2 regions of the Shinella sp. OV683 genome follow, and region 1 is predicted to be linked to the other one. Evidence: predicted binding sites of a transcription regulator. Region 1 holds the regulator's gene; the other holds the start of a gene.

Region 1 (11,281 bases):
CGTGGCTGGAATTGAGGTCGAAATTGTCGCCAGGCCCATAAAGGTTGGTCGGCATGCCGGAGATATAGTCGTCGCCATGCTGCTTGCGATAGGCGTCGGCCAGCTTGATGCCGGCGATCTTGGCGATCGCATACCATTCGTTGGTCGGCTCCAGCGTGCCGGTCAGCAACGCATCCTCGGTAATCGGCTGCGGTGCAAATTTCGGGTAGATGCAAGACGAGCCGAGGAACATCAGCTTCTCGACGCCCGCCTTGTGGGCGCCGTGGATGATGTTGGCCTCGATCATCAGGTTGTCATAGAGAAAATCGGCGGGATAGCTGTCATTGGCGAGAATGCCGCCGACCTTGGCGGCAGCCAGAAACACCGCGTCCGGCTTGGTCTTTTCGATCCAGCCCAGCGTTGCTGCCTGATCGCGCAGGTCGGCGTCGGCACGCGAGGCCGTGACGACCTCGCAGCCTTCGCCTGCGAGCCTGCGGATGATTGCCGAACCGACCATGCCGCGATGACCTGCGACCCAGACCTTCTTGCCGGAAAGCGAATACATCGATCAGGCTTCTTTCATCACGGTGGCGGTCTGCATGACCTTGAGGTCTTCATTGACCATCTCGCGGCAAAGATCGCGCACGGACGTGTCATGGCTCCAGCCGAGCTTAGTATGGGCCTTGGTCGGATCACCGATCAACAGCTCGACTTCAGTCGGACGGAAATAGCGCGGGTCGATCTCGACCACGATCTTGCCGGACAAGATGTCGTAGCCCTTTTCGTCGACGCCTTCGCCGCGCCATTCCAGATTGATGCCGACATCTTCAAACGCCCAGGTGATGAACTGGCGGACCTCGGTGGTTTCGCCGGTCGCCAGCACATAGTCGTCGGGCTTGTCCTGCTGCAGCATCATCCACATGCCGCGGACATATTCGCGGGCATGGCCCCAGTCGCGCTTGGCATCGATGTTGCCGACATAGAGCTTTTCCTGCTTGCCGAGACGAATGGCAGCGGCAGCACGGGTGATCTTGCGGGTCACGAAAGTCTCGCCGCGCAGTGGGCTCTCATGGTTGAAGAGAATGCCGTTGGAGGCATGCAGGCCATAGGCTTCGCGGTAGTTGACCGTGATCCAGTAGGAGTAGAGCTTGGCGGCTGCATAGGGCGAGCGCGGATAAAACGGCGTCGTTTCCTTCTGCGGCACTTCCTGCACCAGGCCATAAAGCTCCGACGTCGAGGCCTGGTAGAAACGGGTCTTCTTCTCTAGCTTCAGGATTCGGATGGCTTCCAGCAGGCGCAACGTGCCGATGCCGTCGGCATTGGCAGTGTATTCCGGCGTCTCGAACGAGACGCGCACATGGCTCTGGGCGGCAAGATTGTAGATCTCGTCGGGCTGCGCTTCCTGAACGATGCGGATCAGGTTGGTGGAATCCGTCATGTCGCCGTAATGGAGGATGAAACGCTGGTCCTCTTCATGCGGGTCCTGGTAGATGTTTTCGATGCGGCTCGTGTTGAACGAGGAGGAGCGGCGCTTGATGCCATGGACGATATAGCCCTTGCTCAGCAGCAATTCTGCGAGATAGGCCCCATCCTGACCGGTGATGCCGGTAACCAGCGCTACTTTCTTATTGTTTTTGCTCAATAGAGTCTCCTGTCACACGCAATTGGATTGGGCAAGCCATCCATACCGCCTACCGCGCTAAGTGCGGAATCAGGCGGTAAAATGTCAAATCTCAAGGAAACCGCAGCCACACAGGCGAAAGTACAAATGCTTTCGCCATGATCCGCAATAATCTTCTGAAAAATTGAAAAGCCCCATGCGAATTTCCTTATCCGAGACGGGGAAATTTCGCAATCGCTGCAGCGTGCAAAGGTAAATGCGCAATATTACTCTCGCCGCCGCGTAATGGACGGCGAGGGACGCGCGTCACTGCTTAGTGATAGCGGCGGATCAGGCCGACAAGCTTGCCCTGGATCTTGACGCGATCGGGCCCGAAGATACGGGTCTCGTAAGCCGGGTTGGCGGCCTCGAGCGCGATCGATGCGCCCTTGCGACGGAAGCGCTTGAGCGTTGCTTCCTCGTCGTCGACGAGCGCCACGACGATGTCGCCGGGGCTGGCACTGGAGCCGTTCTTGATGATCACCGTGTCGCCGTCGAGAATGCCGGCCTCGATCATCGAGTCGCCCTTGACCTCGAGCGCGTAATGCTCACCGCCGCCGATCATGCCAGCGGGAACCGCGATGTCATGGGTGTTGTTCTGGATCGCCGAGATCGGCACGCCGGCGGCGATCCGCCCCATGACGGGAATGGACACCGAGTCGGAGCGATCGTCATTGGCGGGCGGCTTGGCAGCGACCGGCGCCGCCTGCGGCTTGCCGAGCGAACCTTCGATGACGCTTGGGGAGAAGCCGCGCTGTTGCGGCTTGATGCTCGCCGAATAGGCTTCCGGCAGCTTGATGACTTCCAACGCGCGCGCCCTATTTGGGAGGCGGCGGATGAAGCCGCGCTCCTCGAGCGCGGTGATAAGCCGGTGAATACCGGACTTCGAGGCGAGGTCGAGCGCATCCTTCATTTCGTCGAAGGAAGGCGGCACGCCGGACTCCTTCATCCGTTCGTGGATGAACAGGAGTAGCTCTTGTTGCTTTCTCGTTAGCATCGCAGCCCTCTCAGAATCGCGAAACAAATCTGGAACAAACACTATCTGTTCCATTTATGTTCTGCAAGGGCTTTAGATAAGGTTAATGATGATGGGGCGTTGTGTTGGAGGCGCGAAAGCTATTTGGGAATGGCTGTCAGAGCTATTCTGGAATGAAAATCCCTAGCGACGTCTGATTTTAAAGGGTTTTCCGGCAAAAAATAGGGTTGCCAATCGCGGCATTTGCCAACCTCAATTTTTCCATTCCAGCATAGCGATGAAGTGTTTGATTCCATTTCGTTTATTGGACAACCCAGTGCCGGAATAAATTGTAAACGTCAGTGATTGGTAAACCTATTGGTAAACCTAGCTTCTAAGCGCCTTACCGACGTCGATGAAAAACCACGCCACTTCAATTAGCTTGTCGTCATCGAGCCCTCCCCAAAGTCGCTGGATTATCTCGGCCTCGGAAGCTCCGTGCGACGCTTCGTCTCTAATATGGGAAAGTAGCCCTTCTTCAAGATCATTGAATTGTATACCCAACTTGGCAAAGTCGTGTGGTGCCAATGGCTGTGCGTAGGTCGAAGCCAGGCGGGCAAAGATTCTTGAGAGGCACGCATATAAGATCGCTTTCTCGCGTTGCACATGACCGAGCTGTTCCCACTCGTCGGCCGCAAATTCGGGGCCGGCCAGTTGTGCGATCTTTGTCCGAGCCTTGTTTGGCACAGCGCCACGTCGCCGCCAGTTCGCGATTGCCTGTTTAGAATAGCCAATTCGTGAAGCCAGTTCTTCATCCGTCTGGATGAGGAGCGCGGCTTTTAGACGTTCGATGAAAACCCGAACATGCTCATCCATTTTCTATTTGACACTCACGAAAAATGAAGTCATAGACTTCACTATGAAGTCTGAGACAACAAAACAAATAATTGCATCGCCCGGCTGCCATCTTTTTGCCGTGGTACGTGCTGGCTTTATCGCCCAAGGCACTTCACTCAGCAAGTGGTGTTCGCAAAACGGCATTTGTCGCGTGTGGGCATCCGATGTCCTTAAGGGAAAGCGAAATGGCCCAAGCGCGAAAAGACTGAGACTTCGTCTGATGAAGGAAGCGGGAGCTTTCAATGGCTAACTTCGTGGATGTCGACATACTCAGCCATGTTTCGGGTATCAGCAGACAGGCGGTTTGGAAGGCACTCAAGAATGGTAGTTGGTATGGCGCGGCGCTTGAAGTCCGGACCGCCTTCGGTCGGGGCGGCAACTCCGGCAAGCAATATCAGGTGAAGGTTTCGAGCCTTCCGGCGCATATTCAAGAGCGTTTAAAGGCCCTTCAGACCACCGATGAAGCCGTTTCAAAACTTCGTTTCGGTGATGCTGCGCAACTTGAGCGCAACTGGAAATACGATCTGATCAGCCGCGCCCTTGAACAGCCGAAGGGCAGTTCGGGCCGCAAGGCTGAGATCGACCGCCACCATGGACGCATCGTGCATGACTGGACAGGTCAGCCCACAAAGCTCTCCAAGTCCACACTTTATAAATGGATGCAGGATTTTGAGCTTTATGGGGTCCACGGTCTGACCAGCAAAATTCGGAAGGACAAGGGCGAAAAGAAGGTCTTCATAAGCCGCGCCTGGACGAATGCCGTCCCGTTCGATGATGCCATGAAATCCACAATCCAGCACGATCTGAAGCAATACGTTCGCAGCCTGATCAAAGGCGACGGTCAGTTCAAACAGACACTCGTCCTGACTTCAGAGAAGCTGAAGGAAATCACCGCCGCCTACGGCTTCCGTTTGAATGATACTACACGTGAAGAGCCCATATTCCGCATTCCACAGGCCTTTGTGCAGGAAGAGGCGCACTTCAAAGCTGTTGCGCGCCACCGCAAAGACCGAAAGGCTAGCGAGGACAACAAACCTCGCATACGCCGCACCACGGCCAATCTTGTTCCGATGGAAGTTGTGGTGATGGACGTTCACCATATCAACGTGGAGGTTCTTCGCGGTGATGGAAGCTATTCGACCCCAAAGTTGATCGCCTTTCACGACATTGCGACCAATCGCGTGTTCTGCGAGCTGATCCAATTCGATGACAGGGGCGGGGTCAGAAACAGCGATATCATAACGGCTTTCGTCAACATGTGCCAGCATCCGGCCTTTGGCGTTCCGCAATATCTTTATGCCGATAATGGATCGGAGTATGGCTTTGCGGACGATCTTGAGGATGCGCTTAAATTGGGAGCCAATGTAGTTGGCTTCAGTGGGCCGGAAGAGCGTAACCGTGTTATTCGCGCCAAACCGTACAATGCTGCCGCCAAACACGTTGAAGGCTGGTTCCGACAGTTCAATCAACAGCACGCGCGCCATATTCAAGGCTGGCGCGACGATGATCCGATGAACCCAAAGGTTCCCAAGCTCGGCAAGCGGCACGCGCCGTATCCCGGTGGATTTGACGGGTTCCGCGAAGAGTTTTTCAGCCACCTGACCGCATACGAACATATGCCGCAGAAAGGTGCACTGAAAACCTCGCCGGCGCTCGCTTTCGGTCAGCATGTTCGAAACGGTTGGAAAGCCAGCCTTCTCGATGCCGAACGGCTCCTAACAGTATTCACGCGCCCTGTGACGCGTATCGTTGATCGGCACGGCATTTCAATAAAGGACACACCGTGGATTTGCGACGGCTTGCTCGAGTTCTTTGGACGACGAGTGATTGCCCACGTGCCGAAATACCACGGCTTTGCCGAACTGCTAATCACTGACGAACACGGCGCTGAGATCGGTATCGCGGTTGCCGATCGTGCTTTCGATGTCTTGGATGGGCGAGGGGCTAAAGAAAGTGCCAGGCGCACAAGCATTCGCAACAAAGCTATCACGAAGCTTTCTAAATCCGTCCCTGACATTGATGTAGGTGCTGAGCTGATTGCCTACGGACAAAGGCAGATGCCGGTGATCCCGAACGAACCGGACGCTACAATCACGGTCAATCGGCCGGGATCGCAAAGGCGGGCAATCCTCCCTGTCGCAGCGGACAATGCTTCCTGGCTTGTAGAGGAAGAACGCATTCGGATCGCCAACCGCGAAGCCGCGGCCGCAATGGCAATGATAAGCGCCAACACTAGGAGCAATTGATGGAGCGTCCTGCCAATATACCCGCTTCTATAGTCGAGACCGAAGCCGTCTCAATTATTCGAGAGGCGGCCACACTTGCTCTTGCGCTCCGTTTCCCGGTTCATATCGTCGGCAGGCCAGGTACAGGAAAGAGTTCGTCGCTGTGGCATATCGCACGTGAAATGGGCGGTTCCTATTGCGAGGTTTCCGATCCAAGCAAAAGCACCAAAGGCATGTTCGAACTCCTGCTCGACAGCATCGGGAGACGCACAGGCAAGAAATATGAGCGCGAAATTGCGGAGGATGTCTACCACAATTTTAGTTCTCAAGAAGTCTATAAGGACGGTCGTTGGCAGCATGTCCAGCGATTGCTTGTGGTGGACGAAGTTCAAACGCTTGAGGCAACGGCGTTCCGGGAACTCCTACGTGTCCAAGAAAAATGCGATATGGGTTTGGTTTTAGCCGGCAATGCCGAGCGCCTTGCGGGCACAACGCGTGATGCTCGCACCTGGGAGCAAATTGAAAGCCGGATCGCCGTCCGCAGGGCATTGCCGGGACCGAACAAAAATGACTGCGAGCTGATTGGCAGCACCTACAATGTTGAGGGTAAAGATGCCTACGAGGCCCTATGCGCCTTTGGAAGGCGAACCAACTTCCGCGATCTGACGCAACTACTCGAAATTGCGAAAAGGTTGACAGGCGGTGCTACCGGCATCCGCAAAAATCATCTGGAAACCGCGCTTCGCGTCGCAAATTCTAAACCCGAAGCCATGAAGCTATTGAAATCCGAAGCGGCCTAACCGTCGCTGCTGACTTCCCATCACATGAAACCAATCACCTCCGCGCCTTTGTGTGGCGTAGTGCGGAGCTATGCCCAAAAAGGAGAAACTGAAAATGTCTGACACATCTGATTTGCTTGACGAAATGGAAATGGCGGTATCCGCTATAAAGTCCTTTGGAATAATGCTGGAGCATACCTTGCGGTCCGGTGAGAACATAAGTCCTGATACAGACGGCGTTTGGATCTTGTTGAAGCGGCAATGCGATGACTTGGACGATGTACGTAAGGAACTCATCAAGCAGATCGCTGATATCAGGGCCAACAAGCTCGAAATCAGGAACTCCGAACGGATTGCTGAGTGGGCTGGCGTGTCCCAATACGTTGTCAACTGAGTGATCGCCATGGCGACGGGCATCATCCTTGGCCCGCCCACGGAACGGCATTCGGCACATCCGCCTCATGCATCGAAGGCTCGGGAGGTTGCCGATGCGTAACAGCCCGTCAAATGCTGCGATCACCAAAAAGCAGATCGGCCTGTTGCACGTCGCCAAACGTGATCTCGGGCTTGATGACGAAAGCTACCGGGCAATCCTTGCCCGGTACGGTCGCGCTGAGAGCGCCGCTGATCTCGATCTTGCGGGCTTCAACCAGGTCATGCGATATTTTACTGCCTGTGGTTTCCGTTCGACCTGGACGAAGCGAACCTATGGTTATCGCCCGACGATGGCGACCCCTCCGCAGATTGATTTGATCCGGTCTTTCTGGATTAGATTTTCCGGTGCGAGTGATCCCGACGATGCCGAGTTGAACAAATGGCTGGAGCGGTTTCACAAGGTGTCCGCGTTGCGCTTCGTCGACAACAAAAAAGCCGCGAAGGTGATTTCGTCGCTCAAAGCGATGATCGCTCGCAGATAGGATCAAAATTAAAGCGGCTTCAAAGGCCGAGCGCGAGCGTTTTGGTAAAAGTTGGTGTAGCACTTGGGTTGAGCGCGGCTTGCGCTCTGTGGAGGTTTCTATGGCTTGGCCGAACAATTTGACTGCCGACGAGCGATTAGACGCCGCCGCCGCCAAAGTGGAAGTGATCACTTCCAATCTGCGTGCCGCGATCCAATTGTTCGAGAGCAACCGCTTTTTCGTGTTCGATCGGGACTTCGATGCAAAGATCCCGGAAAAGAAGGAAGGAATGCTTCTGCAATTCCTGCAACACACATCGGTACGATCATTGGTGATGGATACATGCCGGCTCTGGGATAGAGCAAGCGAAGATCGGGATAGTCTTCCGACTATATGCGCACTGATTGACAACCCGGATGTTTTGAATCGTCAGAGAGAACGCCACTTGGCGAACTCTAAGGCCCACCGGCATCTACGCGGAGAGAACCGGCAGATATTGGAATGGGTGGTAAGGATAAGCGATGAAGACGCTGAAAAGGTGGCCGATGAACGTCATGCGGCACTTTCAGCAATCGCCCCGGCTCTCAAGGATTTCTTCGAGAACGCGGCCCTGCTTGCGCGACTTCGCGACTTTCGCGATAAGCACATTGCGCACTCGCTTTCCAGCAAGCCGGCAAAGGCTGATCTTCCGTTCTTCGGAGATGCGGGCGACCTTCTGAACCTTAGCGAGCCCTGGGTTGAAGAGCTTGTCAAATGCCTTTGCTACAGCAATTTTCCTTGGAAGAAATATCACGACGATGCCGCCGAAACCGCTGCTAAGTTGTGGGGCGCTTGCCGGTTTGAAATCACGGCAGCTTGAACCGACTCGAGGAAGATTGCCTTGGTCGTTTGCCAAGAGGCTCGTTGCGGTGCTACAAGGCGGTTGGATCCATGGCTACGGCCACCGACGGCCGTCGTGTAAGCTATGGGACAGAGCGCGCCGTCGGTGGCGCGCTCCTGTTGGTTTACGGTTGCTGGATATTAACGCTGTCAGGCTGTTGTCACCATACGTCCGTCAGCCGAGGCCGCTATCCGGCCCTCCGTAGGTTGGCGGCTGGGGTATATTCGGATGGCGAATTGCCCCTTTTTTGCGCCTCGCAAACTTTTTAATCTCTAGTATGTGGACGACTGACAGCTGTCAGCCCCGGTGTCAGCTGACACCGTGCCAAGCAGATCCTCCAAGACCTATAAGGTTTGTGAGGATGCGCGCCATGACAAGCAAGAATGACGATTACCCGGTATTGGATTTGATCCGCGACAAATGCGGCGCTGATATTGCGGAGCAATTGCAGGCCGCATTTGGAGGATGCCGACTTTATGTTGGCCGGCCAGACAAGCTTAATGAACAATCGCCTCTCGTAAAAAAGTTGGGTTGGACCGCTGCTTTGAAGGTTGCGGAAGCTGCCGGTGGTGTTCCGATTGATGCAATAGTTCCGCTTGGCGATACGTCAATGCACTCCAACCGAACTGATGCGATCGAGAACGGCTTGAGGCAAGGCAGATCCGTTCGCGACGTTGCGCGAGAAGCAGGCGCGCACGAACGGACGGTTTTCCGCATCCGGAAAAAGCTGAAGGAACAAGAGACACCCGATGTCTTACGCATGCTCTCACGAGGTCGGGCAGTCGATGATATCCGTCGCTTCACTATTCTTTCCACCAAGGAAATTGGTCATCTTCGCTCACGGCTAGTTGCTGAAGGCAAACTACGGCCTGCGAGCGCATCAACCCCAACAAATCCCGATTTCAATCCCTCCTGAAAGGCAGGTAACGCATGTCCATGTCCGGTTCGCAATATCGTGTTGTCGATCCCATTCTTTCCACCCACGCCCGTGGCTATCGTCATCAGGATCGCGTCGGGCATCTGCTGTTCCCCTCGGTTGATGTTGCGGTTTCAGCCGGCAAGGTCATCGAATTCGGCAAAGAGAGTTTTATGCTCTACAATGCCCGCCGCGCGCCAGGCGCTTCCACCAAGCAGGTGGAATTCGGCTATCAGGGCAAGCCTTACGCGCTTGTCCAGGACAGTCTTGACGGCAAGGTGCCTCGCGAATTTGCGCGTGATGCCGCCGCAATTCCGGGGGTCGATCTCGGCATGCGGTCGGTCAATCAGGTGATGAACTCGTTGACCCTTGGCCTTGAATACGAGCAGGCGCAGATAGCAACCACCGCTGCGAACTATGACGCCAATCACCAGCTCGTGCTTGCCGGTGCCTCGCAATGGTCGAACGCTGCCAGCAATCCGATTGCTGACGTTGAAGCGGCACGGCAGGCCGTTCGTTCGGCCAGCGGCATGTATCCAAACGTCATGGTCGCCGGGCCGAAGCCCTACGGCGCACTGAAAACAAACGCTAAGATTGCCGCCAAGTTCGCCAACACCGATATTGTCACGGCGCAGATGCTCGCTGCTTTGTTCGAGCTCGACACCGTTGCCGAGGGCCGCTCGGTTGTTTCGTCTGATGACGGCGTCTTCTCCGACATCTGGGGCAATTACGTCATCCTCGGTTATGCGCCGAAGACGCCCAGCGGTTTTGAGGAACCGAGCTATGGCTACACCTACACCATGAAGGATTATCCCTTCGTGGAAGAGGCCCGCTGGGATGGCGGCACCAAGAGCCATATTCGCCTCTTATCCGATCAGATAAAAGAGGAGTGCATTAAGCAGCACACTCCGGACGAAATGGGAAAGTATGGCACCTATGACGATTTTGCCCTGGGCAACTGCAATTCATTAAACGTCCGCATCGAAAACTATTTATCTTCTCCAGAAATGCGGTGTCTTTTCTCTGATGAAGGCGCTGACATATGTGACGAGATAAAGAAATTCATTGCCGATCCAGACCAGCACGCGCTTGTTCTTTCTTTCGAGCATGTCAGCTTCAAATATAATGCACGCGAGCTGCTGTTGAACGCGCTTGGCCGCTACCTGCTCGGCCTAGCGCGGCAGAACTCTTTTCAAAGGTGTCCACTTGTCTGCTTCCTTGACGAAGCCCACCAGTTTATCGGTCGGTCGATAGGCGATGATACCAACCACGTCATGCTGGATGCTTTCGGCCTCATCGCAAAGGAAGGCCGAAAATATGGGTTGACGACAACGATAGCCACACAGCGCCCCAGAGACGTTCCTTCGGACGTCTTGAGCCAGCTAGGCACGCTGTTCGTCCACCGTCTCACGAACGATCGCGACCGGGAAACTATCGAGCGATCATGCGGAGAATTGGATCGCGACGCTGCGGCATTCATTCCCTCGCTCGCTCAAGGAGAAGCGATCATCGTTGGTCCAGAGCTTCCGGCCCCACTCCCTGTGCTCATTGATCGACCAGAGAAAGGGCAGCAGCCAGAGTCCCATGGACCTCGCTATCAAGCTTTCTGGGGGACGTCCACCGGCTCAAGCAAAAACTGAGATTTAGAGCCGTGCGATGGCAGGAACGCGCCCTCATGTCGGCCATGGAGATCGTCCCGGCTTGGGCCCGAAAAAAAACACTGCTCTAAGCAAGGCGCGTAATAAGCTAGAGGTGAGCGGACTATCGCGCAAAATGTTGGTTTCCACGCAGAACTGAGCCGGTTAGGCGCATAATTTCCATTGAGAATTGAGCCATGTGAACCTTCCCCCCAACGCGGTCAGCGACGGGGGCAACGGAGTGATCCACATGGGACTTTTAAATATTATCCGGCGGATGGCGCTGCGCGAGAAGCAGTCGATCCGCGAGATCAGCCGGCGTACTGGGCTGTCACGCAACACGATCGCGAAGTATCTGAGCGCAGGCACCATCGAGCCGACGTTCACGGTACCGGAACGACCGAGCAAGCTTGATCCCTTTTCCGACAAACTGGCTGGCTGGCTGAAGACCGAGGCC
Region 2 (11,281 bases), 1.7 Mb from region 1:
TAATCGGCGAACTTCCCCTCGCCCAAGCGACGCGTGACTTCCTGCGAATACCAGACAATCGAATCCGTTTCCCAGATTGTCGGGTCGACGGACTTTTGCTCACGTTTGCGACCTTTGAATTCCGCCTTGTAGGGCCAGAGCGGCGCATGCTCGTCGGCAAGAACTCCGCTATCGTAGCCCATCAGCGCGAGCGGCAACTTAAACGATGACATTGGCGTGAACCGCTGGTCGCAGGTGCCTTCGCGATACACGGGCTTGTCCGTCGCCGCGTCGAGTATCACGGTGCATTCTACCGTCTCGTCCCTGGCCGAGGCCGGCGAAAAAGCCAGCGAGCTTACCAGCGCGGCAAGCGCAAGGATGTTGATCGATTTCGATAAAGCGGTTTTCCTCGTTTGCAAATCCATTCCAATATCTCTCCCCTTGCGTCCGATATCCGCTATGAACGCAAGATGGCCGATGTTGGGCCGAGAGGCGTCGTTATCAATTCAAGTGTCTGGAGCCATGCGGCACAACTCGCAATCGGACGCGCCAAAGCGACTGATTTTCAGGCTTGCCCAAGACTTGAGCTGATATGGCAAAGCAGTCACATAAAGATATATTTATGTCCTTGTGCGCTTGTTTTTCGACCGTGAACTGACTACAGATGCGTCGTTATTTTTCATTGAGGGAAAATCCCGAATGCGCTCTTCCTATCTCTTCACCAGCGAATCCGTCTCCGAAGGTCACCCGGACAAGGTTTGCGACCGTATTTCCGACGAAATCGTCGATCTCGTTTACCGCGAAGCCCTGAAAACCGGCGTCGATCCCTGGACCGTGCGCATTGCCTGCGAGACGCTGGCAACCACCAACCGAGTCGTTATTGCCGGTGAAGTGCGCGTCCCGGACAGCCTGATGAAGAAGGACAAGGACGGCAAGATCGTCAAGGACGCCTATGGCGATCCCGCGGTCAACCCGGCGAAGTTCAAGGCCGCAGCGCGCAAGGCCATCAAGGACATCGGCTACGAGCAGGACCGCTTCCATTGGAAAAAGGTCAAGATCGACGTGCTGCTGCATGCACAATCCGCCGACATCGCCCAGGGCGTCGACAACTCGTCGGATCAGCAGGGCGAAGAAGGTGCGGGCGACCAGGGCATCATGTTCGGTTATGCCTGCATCGAGACGCCGGACCTGATGCCGGCGCCGATCTACTACTCGCACCGCATCCTGCAGCTGCTTTCCGAAGCGCGCCGCAAGGGTGAAGGCGACGCCGGCAAGCTCGGCCCGGACGCCAAGAGCCAGGTCACCGTTCGCTACAACGACGGCAAGCCCGCGGAAGCGACCTCGATCGTGCTTTCCACCCAGCATCTCGATGCCGGCTGGGATTCGGCCAAGGTCCGTCAAGTTGTCGAGCCTTACATCCGCGAAGCGCTCGGCACGCTGCCGATCGCTAGGGATGCCAACTGGTACATCAACCCCACGGGCAAGTTCGTCATCGGCGGCCCGGACGGCGATGCTGGCCTGACCGGCCGCAAGATTATCGTCGACACCTACGGCGGCGCGGCTCCGCATGGCGGCGGTGCGTTCTCCGGCAAGGACACGACCAAGGTCGACCGTTCGGCAGCCTACGTTGCCCGCTACCTCGCCAAGAATGTCGTGGCTGCCGGCCTTGCCGATAGCTGCACGATCCAGCTCTCCTACGCCATCGGCGTTGCCCAGCCGCTGTCGGTCTATGTCGACCTGCACGGCACCGGCAAGAAGGTAACCGAGGACCAGGTGGAAGCCGCAATCCGCAAGGTGATCGACCTGTCGCCGTCGGGCATCCGCCGGCACCTCAACCTCAACAAGCCGATCTATGCAAAGACCTCGTCCTATGGCCATTTCGGCCGCAAGGCAGGCCGCGACGGCTCGTTCTCGTGGGAAAAGCTTGATCTCGTCAAGCCGCTTAAGGAAGCCATCGCTTCGTGACACCGGAAGACGACAACCACGAGCGCAAGGCGCGCTCGACGGAAGCGTTCTTCGGCCGGCGCAAGGGTAAGCCCTTGCGCACAAACCAGGTGCGGCTGTTCGAGGAAGAGCTGGCCGCACTTCGCCTGGACCTGAACAGTCCAGCACCCGGCGATCTGGCTTTGCTTTACAGCATTCCGATCAGCAAGATCCGCCTGGAAATCGGTTTTGGCGGCGGCGAGCACCTCGTGCATCGCGCCGTCAACGAGCCCGACTGCGGCTTCATCGGCGTCGAACCCTTCGTCAACTCGATGGCGAAGCTGTTGAGCCAGGTCGAGGCCCGCGACCTCAAGAATATCCGCCTGCATGATGATGACGCCACCGTGGTGCTGGACTGGCTACCGGAAGGCTCGATCGACCAGATCGACCTGCTCTACCCCGATCCATGGCCGAAGACGCGCCACTGGAAGCGCAGGTTCGTCTCGGATGTCAATCTCAAGCGCTTTCACCGCGTGCTGAAGCCGGGCGGATTGTTCTGCTTTGCCTCCGACATCGACACCTATGTCAACTGGACGCTGCAGCATGTCAGCCGCCACGGCGGCTTTGAATGGCTGGCCAGCAATGCCGCGGACTGGCTGACGCCCTACAAGGACTGGCCGAGCACACGCTACGAAGCCAAGGCGCGGAGAGAGGGCCGGTCGTCGGCGTATCTGACGTTCAGAAAGAGCTAGACGCCTAATAGAGCGACGCGAAATTCAAGCTGGGCCGTTGATTATGCAGTTCCGGCGCAGATAGGACCGTGTCTACTATCCGCGCGATGCCCGATGGGCACAGTCATATGCCTGCAACCGGCCTGCCGACAAGATCGGCAGGAGAACCGCTTGGTCCTTAGACCTGCGTTAGTGCAGGCTGACTGTCGTCAACTCGTCTTCGGCGGCCTTGTAGAAGGTCGACGAACGATTGTCGGTCAACAGGATCGGCGTGCCATCGGCGCCGAACAGCGCCCACAGGTCGAGGCCCGGATTGAGGTCCGGTGCTTCGGGGAACACGCGCGAAACGTCTTCCGACCGCATTTTTCTGATATAGCCGAGTTTGCCTGCGCCGAGATGGGCAAACTCGTTCTTGGTCAGTCTGTCCAGGGTAGCTCTGGTAGCCATGTCTTGCCTCCTACTGGTTCCGGAAGACGCGAGGGGTATGCCCCTCAATGTCATTCTGAAACAGAGATGTTAATTTTTCGCACCATTCTCGCCGGCTCCGGCCGAACGAGGTCCACCGACAGGAGTCCGTTTTTCAGGACTGCACCGATGACCATCATTCCGTCCGCAAGCATGAAGCAGCGTTGGAACTGGCGTGAGGCAATGCCACGGTGAAGATACTCCTTCTCGCCCTGATCGCTCTGGCGCCCGCGAATAAGGAGCTGGTTTTCTTCCGTGGTGACATCAAGGTCTTCATCGGCAAAACCGGCAACCGCCAGCGTGATCCGCAAGCGCTCGGGTTCGCCTTGTTCAGGGTCAGCTTTCAGTCTCTCGATATTGTAGGGTGGGTAGCCATCGTTGCTCTTGGCAAGGCGCTCAAGCGTCTTTTCCATAGCATCGAAGCCCAGAAGCAGGGGGCTCGCAAAGGGGGTCACTCTCGTCATCTCATTCCATGTCCTTGGCTGCAAGCGACAATTTCCGGGCCTTCATGAAGCGCCCGACAGACAACATATGGTGTGTTAATCCTGCACTTGCAAGACACTTGCATCGCCAGATTTGTCGGACCATAGTCGCGCGCAAACAAGGAGATAGGGATTCGTGCATATGGGAAATCCGCGTAAAATCATCATCGATACCGACCCCGGACAGGACGATGCAGCCGCCATCATGCTGGCGCTCGGCTCACCAGAGGAGATCGAGGTGCTCGGGATTACGACCGTTGCCGGCAATGTGTCGCTCGCCCGGACGTCCAAGAATGCGCGGATCGTTTGTGAATTCGCCAACCGTCCCGACGTCAAGGTCTATGCCGGTTCGGAGCGCCCGTTGAAGCGCAAGCCGATCTCGGCCGAGCACGTGCATGGCGAAACCGGCCTCAATGGCCCCGAACTCTTTGAACCGACGATGCCGCTGCAGGAGCAGAACGGCGTCGACTTCATCATCGAGACGCTGCGCCGCGAGCCGGTCGGCACCGTGACGCTCTGCACACTGGGGCCGCTCACCAACATTGCGGCAGCGCTGATCAAGGCGCCCGATATTGCCGGCCGCATCCAGGAAATCGTGGCCATGGGCGGCGCCTATTTCGAAGTCGGCAACATTACGCCGGCAGCCGAGTTCAACATTTATGTCGACCCGGAAGCCGCCGACATCGTCGTCAAGTCGGGCATCAAGCTGGTGCTGATCACTCTCGACCTGACCCACAAGGTGCTGACGCTGAAAGCCCGCGTCGAGAAGATCCGCGCACTCGGCACACGACCGGCCGTGGCACTTGCCGAAATGCTGGATTTCTTCGAGCGCTTCGATATCGAGAAATACGGCTCCGACGGTGGGCCGCTACACGACCCGACGACGGTCGCCTACCTCATCAAGCCGGAGCTTTTCGCCGGACGTGACTGCAATGTCGAGGTCGAGCTGAACTCCGAACTGACGCTCGGCATGACCGTGATCGACTGGTGGCGGGTGACCAAGAAAGCACCGAATGCGCTGGTGCTGAAGGACATCGACGCACAGGGATTCTTCGACCTGCTGACGGAGCGGGTGGCACGGCTCTGAATCGGTATTGTCCGCGGTCTGTCACACGCCTATCACCGAACGCCGATAGGTCGAACCCTTTATCGCGATAACGGGCCAGTGGGCATGCCGCCAGTCAAGTCTTACGTCATATGCGGGACACCGAGAAGCGGCAGCACTTTGCTCTGCGATCTCTTGGGAAGTGCTGGTATCGCGGGTCGACCTGCCTCGTACTTTCGCCAACAGTCGATACTGCGATGGGGTGAACGCCTGAACGTTCCTGTGACGGAAGACGCAGGGGAATCGGTCTATGATCGTAGCTATCTAGATGCCGTGGTCAAACAGGGCAAAGGTGAATCCGACATCTTCGGTCTACGGCTCATGTGGGAAAGCGTCCCGTCGCTGGCGATGCGGCTCGAAGGCCTTTTCCCAGATCTCGAAAACGACCGGGCTCGCTTCGAAACCGCATTCGGACAGATGCTCTACATTCATCTGTCCAGAGCCGACAAAGTGTTGCAGGCGGTCTCGCGCGTCAAGGCGATGCAGACGGGCTTGTGGCATGTTGCCTCCGACGGGAAGGAACTGGAGCGAACCGGCCCGGCCAGGAGCTTGGTCTACGATCGGGACGAAATTGCCAAGTACGTCGAAGAACTGGCGGAACACGATCTTTCCTGGAACCAATGGTTTGAGCAAAACGGCATCGCGCCGATACGCCTGACCTATGAGATGCTCTCCATGGACCCACGGGACGCTTTGAAGACGGTGTTGTCTGCCCTGAACCTCGATACGGCGGTGACTGAGGCAATTGAACCCGGAACAAAAAAGATGAGCGATTTCGAAAACCGGAATTGGGCATCGCGCTTTCGCGATGAGACAGGTGCTTTGTCAATCTGACCGCGACCGGTCAAACGGCAAATTCCTTCCCCCAAGACGTGGGGGAAGGATTCAATGTTGCAGTCGTCGTAGGCAAGCTTTCGCTTACGCCCGCATGCGGCCGGCCATCATGCGCAGCTGGTTGGAACCGCCTACGCTCTGGCCGGTGGTGCGGAAGCGGGCCACGAGGTTCTTCAGGCTCTCGGCTTCTTCGCCGAGCGTCATGGACGCCGCGGTCGTTTCCTCGACCATCGCAGCGTTCTGCTGGGTCACCTGGTCCATCTGGTGCATCGCCGTGTTCATTTCCTTGAGGCCAACGGCCTGTTCGCTTGCCGACACCGAGATCATCCGGATCAGGCCATTGATCTGCACGACCTGTGCCGCGATCGCCTGCAAGGTCTCGCCGGTCTGGCCGACGAGGCTGACGCCGTCATTGACCTGGGATTCAGATGCACTGATCAGCGCCTTGATTTCTTTGGCAGCCTTGGCGGAGCGCTGGGCGAGTTCGCGGACTTCCTGTGCAACGACGGCAAAGCCCTTGCCCGCCTCGCCGGCACGCGCGGCCTCAACACCAGCATTCAGCGCAAGCAGGTTGGTCTGGAAGGCGATCTCGTCGATGACGCCGATGATGTTGGAGATCTGGCCCGACGACTTCTCAATGTTCTGCATCGCCTCGATGGCGTTGCGAACGATATTGCCGGAATTCTCTGCATCGTTGCTGGCCTTCTGGACCGCATTGGCTGCTGTCTTGGCATTCTCGGCACTTGAATGGACCTGCTCGGTCAGCTGGTTGAGTGCGGCTGCGGTTTCCTCGAGCTGGGCCGCCTGCTGTTCGGTGCGGCGCGACAGGTCGTTGGCGCTGGAGCTGATTTCCGAGGTGCCGGTGCCGATGGCGACGACGGCGCCATTGACCATGCGGACCGTTTCTTCGAGGCTTTCGAGCGCATCGTTGAAGTTGCTCTTCAGGCTGACATATTCACCCGGGAAGTTCGCATCAATGCGGAAGGCGAGATCGCCACCCGAGAGCTTCTCAAGCGCGCGGCCGAGTTCGGCGACAACATATTGCTGGACGCGGGCATTCTCGCCGCGTTCGGCTTCCGTCTGCGAGCGTTCGCTTTCCGAGGCCAGGCGCGCCCGTTCGGCGCTGGCTTCCATGCGTCGGGAGTCGGCGAGCTTGTGCCTGAAGCCTTCGAGTGCGCGGGCAACAGAGCCTGTCTCGTCCTGGCGTTCCTGGCCCGAGACGGACTGATCGTATTTGCCGGCGCCGAGGGTCGTCACATCACCGATAAGGCTCTCGATCGGCTTTTGCACGAACCTGCGCACGGCGAAGTAGAGGCCACCAAGAACTGCGAACAGCAGCAGCAGGCCGCCGCCGACCATCATCATCGTCTGGTCACGAACCGGACCGGCAAGTGCGGCATCGGGAATGTCGACCAGCAGCACCCAGCTCGTGTTCAGGCCCGTGAGCTGGAACGGATAGACGAGGCGGCTGAAGGCTTCGCCATCGGCATTCTGCAAGTTGGCAATGGTGCTGGTCTTGCCGCTTTCAAGCGCCGCCTTGATGGCATCGGGCGCGGCGTCTTCGTATTTCTTGCCCATCAGTGCCGGCGTGGGCGAGACGAGCCAGTTGCCATCTTGGGCAACGAGAAGAACATTGCCGGTGCCGAATGGCTTGAGGCTCGAGACATTCTTGGCTAGCATTGCCAGTGAGACGTCGACGCCCGCGACACCGACCAGCTTGTCGCCATCCATGACGGGATAGGCGATCGAGCTTGCCGCGGTCGGCACTTCCAGTTCCTGGATTACGTAAGGCTTGGTGATGGAGCCCTTGCGACTCTCGGCTGCGAGCGAATACCACTCGGCCTTGTAGTCGGCGTCAAACGTGCTGAACGTGTCCTCGCCGGTCTTGCCCTTCGTCCAGTAAGGATTGAAGTTGCCGTCCTTGTCGCCGCCGAGTTCCTTGACGCCCTTGGCCTTGGCCTGCTGGCTGTCAAAGCCCTGCGGCGCTTCTGCAAACCAGCTGCCGAACGCCATTTGATGCTGTTCGAGATTGGTCTTCAAAATATCGACGACGCCCTTACGATCCAGCGCGCTAATCTTGTGACCATGGGAAATCACACCGGCCATGGTGCGCGCGGCGCTTGCCAGCGACCCGGTTTCCGATGCCACGTTCGCGGCAATGGCCTTCGCTTCGGATTCGGCCTGGGCTGAGATCAGCGACTCAACGCGCGTGCGGCTTTGGGAAATCTGGAAGAAACTGGATACGAGGAGCAGGATTGCGACAATCCCACCCGTCACCAAAAGCAGCTTGGTGGCGAGGGACTTCGGAACAAATGCACGCATGGATGCCTCAGGGTTCGGTTTTGACTACTGCCGGACCACCTCGGGGATGCGAATGCCGGCCCATTGTATCCGGCGAATGCCGGGTATGGGCTTTTTCAATAAAGTTAAAATGTTAAATTTGAGCAAAAGATCTTTACGGAGTTTTTGCCACGTCAGCCCAGTTCATCACTGCCGCGCGGCGACTTCCGAGGCGAAGGGAATGGAGGGCTGGGCGCCCGGCTTCATGCAGGCGAGCGAGCCGGCAATCGCTGCCCGCCGCAGCGCCTTCTCGAAGCCCAGTCCCTGGTCAAGTCCAGCAACATAATAGCCGCAGAAAGTATCGCCTGCCCCGACCGTATCGATAGGCTCGATATCAAGACTCTTGACGCTGACGGTCTTGCCGTCCTTGACAGCCATCACGCCGTCGCCGCCGAGTGTGACGATGATCGTCTGGCCGGACCTGCCGGCATAGTCATGCATCGCCTTCTCGCGGGCCGTGGCGTCGAGCCCGCTCCTGCCAACCAGCAGCTCGAATTCGGTCTCGTTGGCGATGACGGTGTCGGCCAGCGCAGCGAGCTTGGTGGCATCCGCGGTCAGCGGTGCGGTGTTGAGCACGGTCTTGATCCGCCGGGCGCGCGCCGCCTTCAGGGCCGCCTCGATCGTAGCGGGCGGAATTTCCAGCTGCAGCATCAGCGTGTCGCCCGGGTTCATCGCGGCCACCGCTGCTTCGGCATCCTGAACGCCCACCGTGCCATTGGCACCAGCGATGATGACGATGACATTCTCGCCGTCGCCACCGACGAAGATCAGCGCGACACCGGTCGCGGTTGGCGCATTGCGAACGCGGTCGAGATTGACACCATCGAACCGCAGATAATTGAGTGCAGGCACCGCAAACTCATCTTCGCCGCAGGCACCTGCCAAGGCCACCGAGGCACCCGCACGGCGGGCGGCCAGCGCCTGGTTGGCACCCTTGCCGCCGGGCGCGGTGACGAAGTTTTCCCCGGCCAATGTCTCGCCCGGCTTCGGCAGGCGAAACACGGTGGCGATGAGATCCATGTTGATGGAGCCGAGTACGGTGATCATGATGCAATTTCCCCCCAGGACGAACATGCGAGTTCTGGCCGGAAGATCAGTCTTCGTCAACCACCCTGAATTTCAATTGTCCGGTCCTGCTTTCGACAGAGCGCGGCGCTGGTGTCGCGGGGGCAGCGGCGACCTCGGGCACGGGGGCAGCTTCGAATTCCATCGCCTCGATCCGCTGGCCGCGCTTGTTGAGCTTATCCGACGAAGTGACGATCTGCTCGACATCCTTCTGGGCAGCGGAAAAATGCGTCTGCAGCTTCTGCACCCGGTCATCGAGCCGAACCAGATCTTCCATCAGACGTATCACCTCACCCTGGATCAGGTGCGCCTGCTCGCGCATCCGCTGGTCCTTCAGCACCGCCTGGATGACCTGGATCGACAGCATCAGCAGCGAGGGCGAGACGATGACGATGCGCGCCTTGTGCGCCTTCTGAACGACACCTTCGAAGTTTTCATGGATCTCTGCAAAGATCGATTCGGACGGCACGAACATGAAGGCCGTGTCCTGGGTCTCGCCGCGAAGCAGATATTTCTCAGAAATATCCTTGATGTGCACGTCGATATCCCGGCGGAACTGCTGGCTCGCTACCTTGAGGCCTTCGGGACCGGCGTCACGGATAGCGTTCCAGGCTTCTAGCGGGAATTTCGCATCGATGACCAGGGATGGTTGGCCGTTCGGCATCTTGACCAGACAATCCGGCCGCATGCCGTTCGACAGCACCGCCTGGAATTCAAATGCTCCCATCGGCAAGCCATCGGCAACGATCGTCTCCATCCGCGACTGGCCGAAAGCGCCGCGCGTCTGCTTGTTCGAAAGGATCGCCTGCAGCCCAACGACATCCTTGGCGAGCGCCTGGATATTGTTCTGGGCGGTGTCGATAACGGCAAGCCGCTCCTGCAAATGGCGCAGGTTTTCGTGGGTCGACTTGGTCTGTTCCGTCATCGTTACGCCAAGACGGTGCGTCATGCCGTCGATACGCTGGTTGATCGATTGGTTGAGCTCGGCCTGGCGCGAACCAAACACATCGGTCATCGCGGCAATCCGGCCCTGCATCTCGGTCTGAGCCTTGAGGATTTCAGCCATCCGGGCGTCGGCCTCCAGCGCACGTTCCTGAGCACGCGAACTCTCTTCCAGCGCCGCCCGACGCGCCGCACGCCATCCCATGAGAATGACGATGAGGAGCAAAACGACGACGATGCCGGCAGCGGCGAGCAAGCGGCCCAGCGTCACTGGCAGGGTGCTCAGCATGAATATGGGTGTGGTGAAGAGAGAATCGAATGTGTCCATGGCCGGAGAGTAGCAGATTTGTGTCCGGTTACCAGATCAAACCAAGAACATTTGCGGCGACGGCTTGACTTCCGTGCTCCCAGAATCCCCAGGCACACTTATTTCGGGTCAATATTGCCAGACGAATTGTCCTGTATTATGGAAGCGGAATGACCATCAAGCCGCTCATAATCCTTCCAGATCCCATCCTTCGCCAGGTCTCGACCAAAATCGAGCAGGTGAATGGGGAAATCCGCACGCTCGCAGACGATATGCTTGCCACCATGTATGACGCGCCCGGCATCGGGCTGGCCGCCATTCAAGTCGGCGTACCAAAGCGCCTGCTGGTGATCGACCTTTCCAAGGAAGGCGAGGACAAGGCGCCGCAAGTGTTCATCAATCCCGAGGTGGTTTCTTCGTCCGATGAGCGCTCGGCTTATGAAGAAGGCTGCCTCTCGATTCCGGATTATTATGCCGAAGTCGAGCGGCCAGCCAGGATTACCGTCAAGCACATCAATCTCGACGGCAAGGAAGAATTGATCGAGGCCGACGGCCTGCTGGCAACCTGCCTGCAGCATGAGATCGACCATCTCAACGGCGTGCTGTTCATCGACCATATCTCGAGACTGAAGCGCGAGATGGTGATCAAGAAGTTCACCAAGGCCGCCAAGATCCGCGCCTGAGCGGGTTTCATTGATTCTTGGACGTGAGCGCACTATGATATCAGTGATATCATAGGAGATGCGCGATGGGCGATTTGCTGATCAGGGATGTTCCGGACGACCTTAAACAGGATCTTGCGGATGCGGCGCATCGCGCTGGCCTTAGCTTGTCAGATGAAGCCAAACGCCGGCTCCGCAGGGGCGCGACCGAGAACCGCAGCACTGATAGGCAACCCAAAAAAGGTGCCGGTGCTGCGCTGCGGGAGATTTTTGCTGGCATCCCCGACGACGAGCGCGAGGAATTCGCAAAGATTATGGAGGAGGTTGAGGCTGAGAGGAAAAAGGACTTCGGTCGTCCTTTCTCGTTTGGCGAATGATAGTGCTCGACACCAATGTCATCTCTGAAATCAATAAGCCGAGACCAAACGAACGGGTATTGAACTGGT

What was found. Region 1 encodes LexA, which represses DNA repair genes until DNA is damaged. Its sites were predicted from a motif close to TGTTCNNNNTGTGTTCNG; they were not measured.
Region 2: the regulator LexA is predicted to act here: its motif matches at 10,227-10,244, upstream of ACXHRN_RS20860 (DNA recombination protein RmuC).

The regions. Positions count from the first base shown of each region.
Region 1 covers NZ_CM173543.1:2,579,066-2,590,346, reverse strand. The annotation lists gene fcl (GDP-L-fucose synthase) at 1-544, opposite strand, end outside; gene gmd (GDP-mannose 4,6-dehydratase) at 548-1,621, opposite strand; gene lexA (transcriptional repressor LexA) at 1,914-2,636, opposite strand; gene ACXHRN_RS12345 (helix-turn-helix domain-containing protein) at 2,982-3,470, opposite strand; gene ACXHRN_RS12340 (hypothetical protein) at 3,734-5,737, shown strand; gene ACXHRN_RS12335 (AAA family ATPase) at 5,737-6,516, shown strand; gene ACXHRN_RS12330 (hypothetical protein) at 6,611-6,889, shown strand; gene ACXHRN_RS12325 (regulatory protein GemA) at 6,984-7,412, shown strand; gene ACXHRN_RS12320 (AbiU2 domain-containing protein) at 7,513-8,250, shown strand; gene ACXHRN_RS12315 (hypothetical protein) at 8,642-9,187, shown strand; gene ACXHRN_RS12310 (ATP-binding protein) at 9,202-10,827, shown strand; gene istA (IS21 family transposase) at 11,075-11,281, shown strand, end outside.
Region 2 covers NZ_CM173543.1:4,308,724-4,320,004, forward strand. The annotation lists gene blaOXA (class D beta-lactamase) at 1-404, opposite strand, end outside; gene metK (methionine adenosyltransferase) at 679-1,944, shown strand; gene trmB (tRNA (guanosine(46)-N7)-methyltransferase TrmB) at 1,941-2,654, shown strand; gene ACXHRN_RS20830 (BQ00720 family protein) at 2,823-3,080, opposite strand; gene ACXHRN_RS20835 (Hsp20 family protein) at 3,131-3,562, opposite strand; gene ACXHRN_RS20840 (nucleoside hydrolase) at 3,723-4,667, shown strand; gene ACXHRN_RS20845 (Stf0 family sulfotransferase) at 4,752-5,519, shown strand; gene ACXHRN_RS20850 (methyl-accepting chemotaxis protein) at 5,604-7,841, opposite strand; gene ACXHRN_RS20855 (ribokinase) at 8,007-8,906, opposite strand; gene ACXHRN_RS20860 (DNA recombination protein RmuC) at 8,953-10,194, opposite strand; gene def (peptide deformylase) at 10,344-10,856, shown strand; gene ACXHRN_RS20870 (plasmid stabilization protein) at 10,922-11,212, shown strand; gene ACXHRN_RS20875 (PIN domain-containing protein) at 11,209-11,281, shown strand, end outside.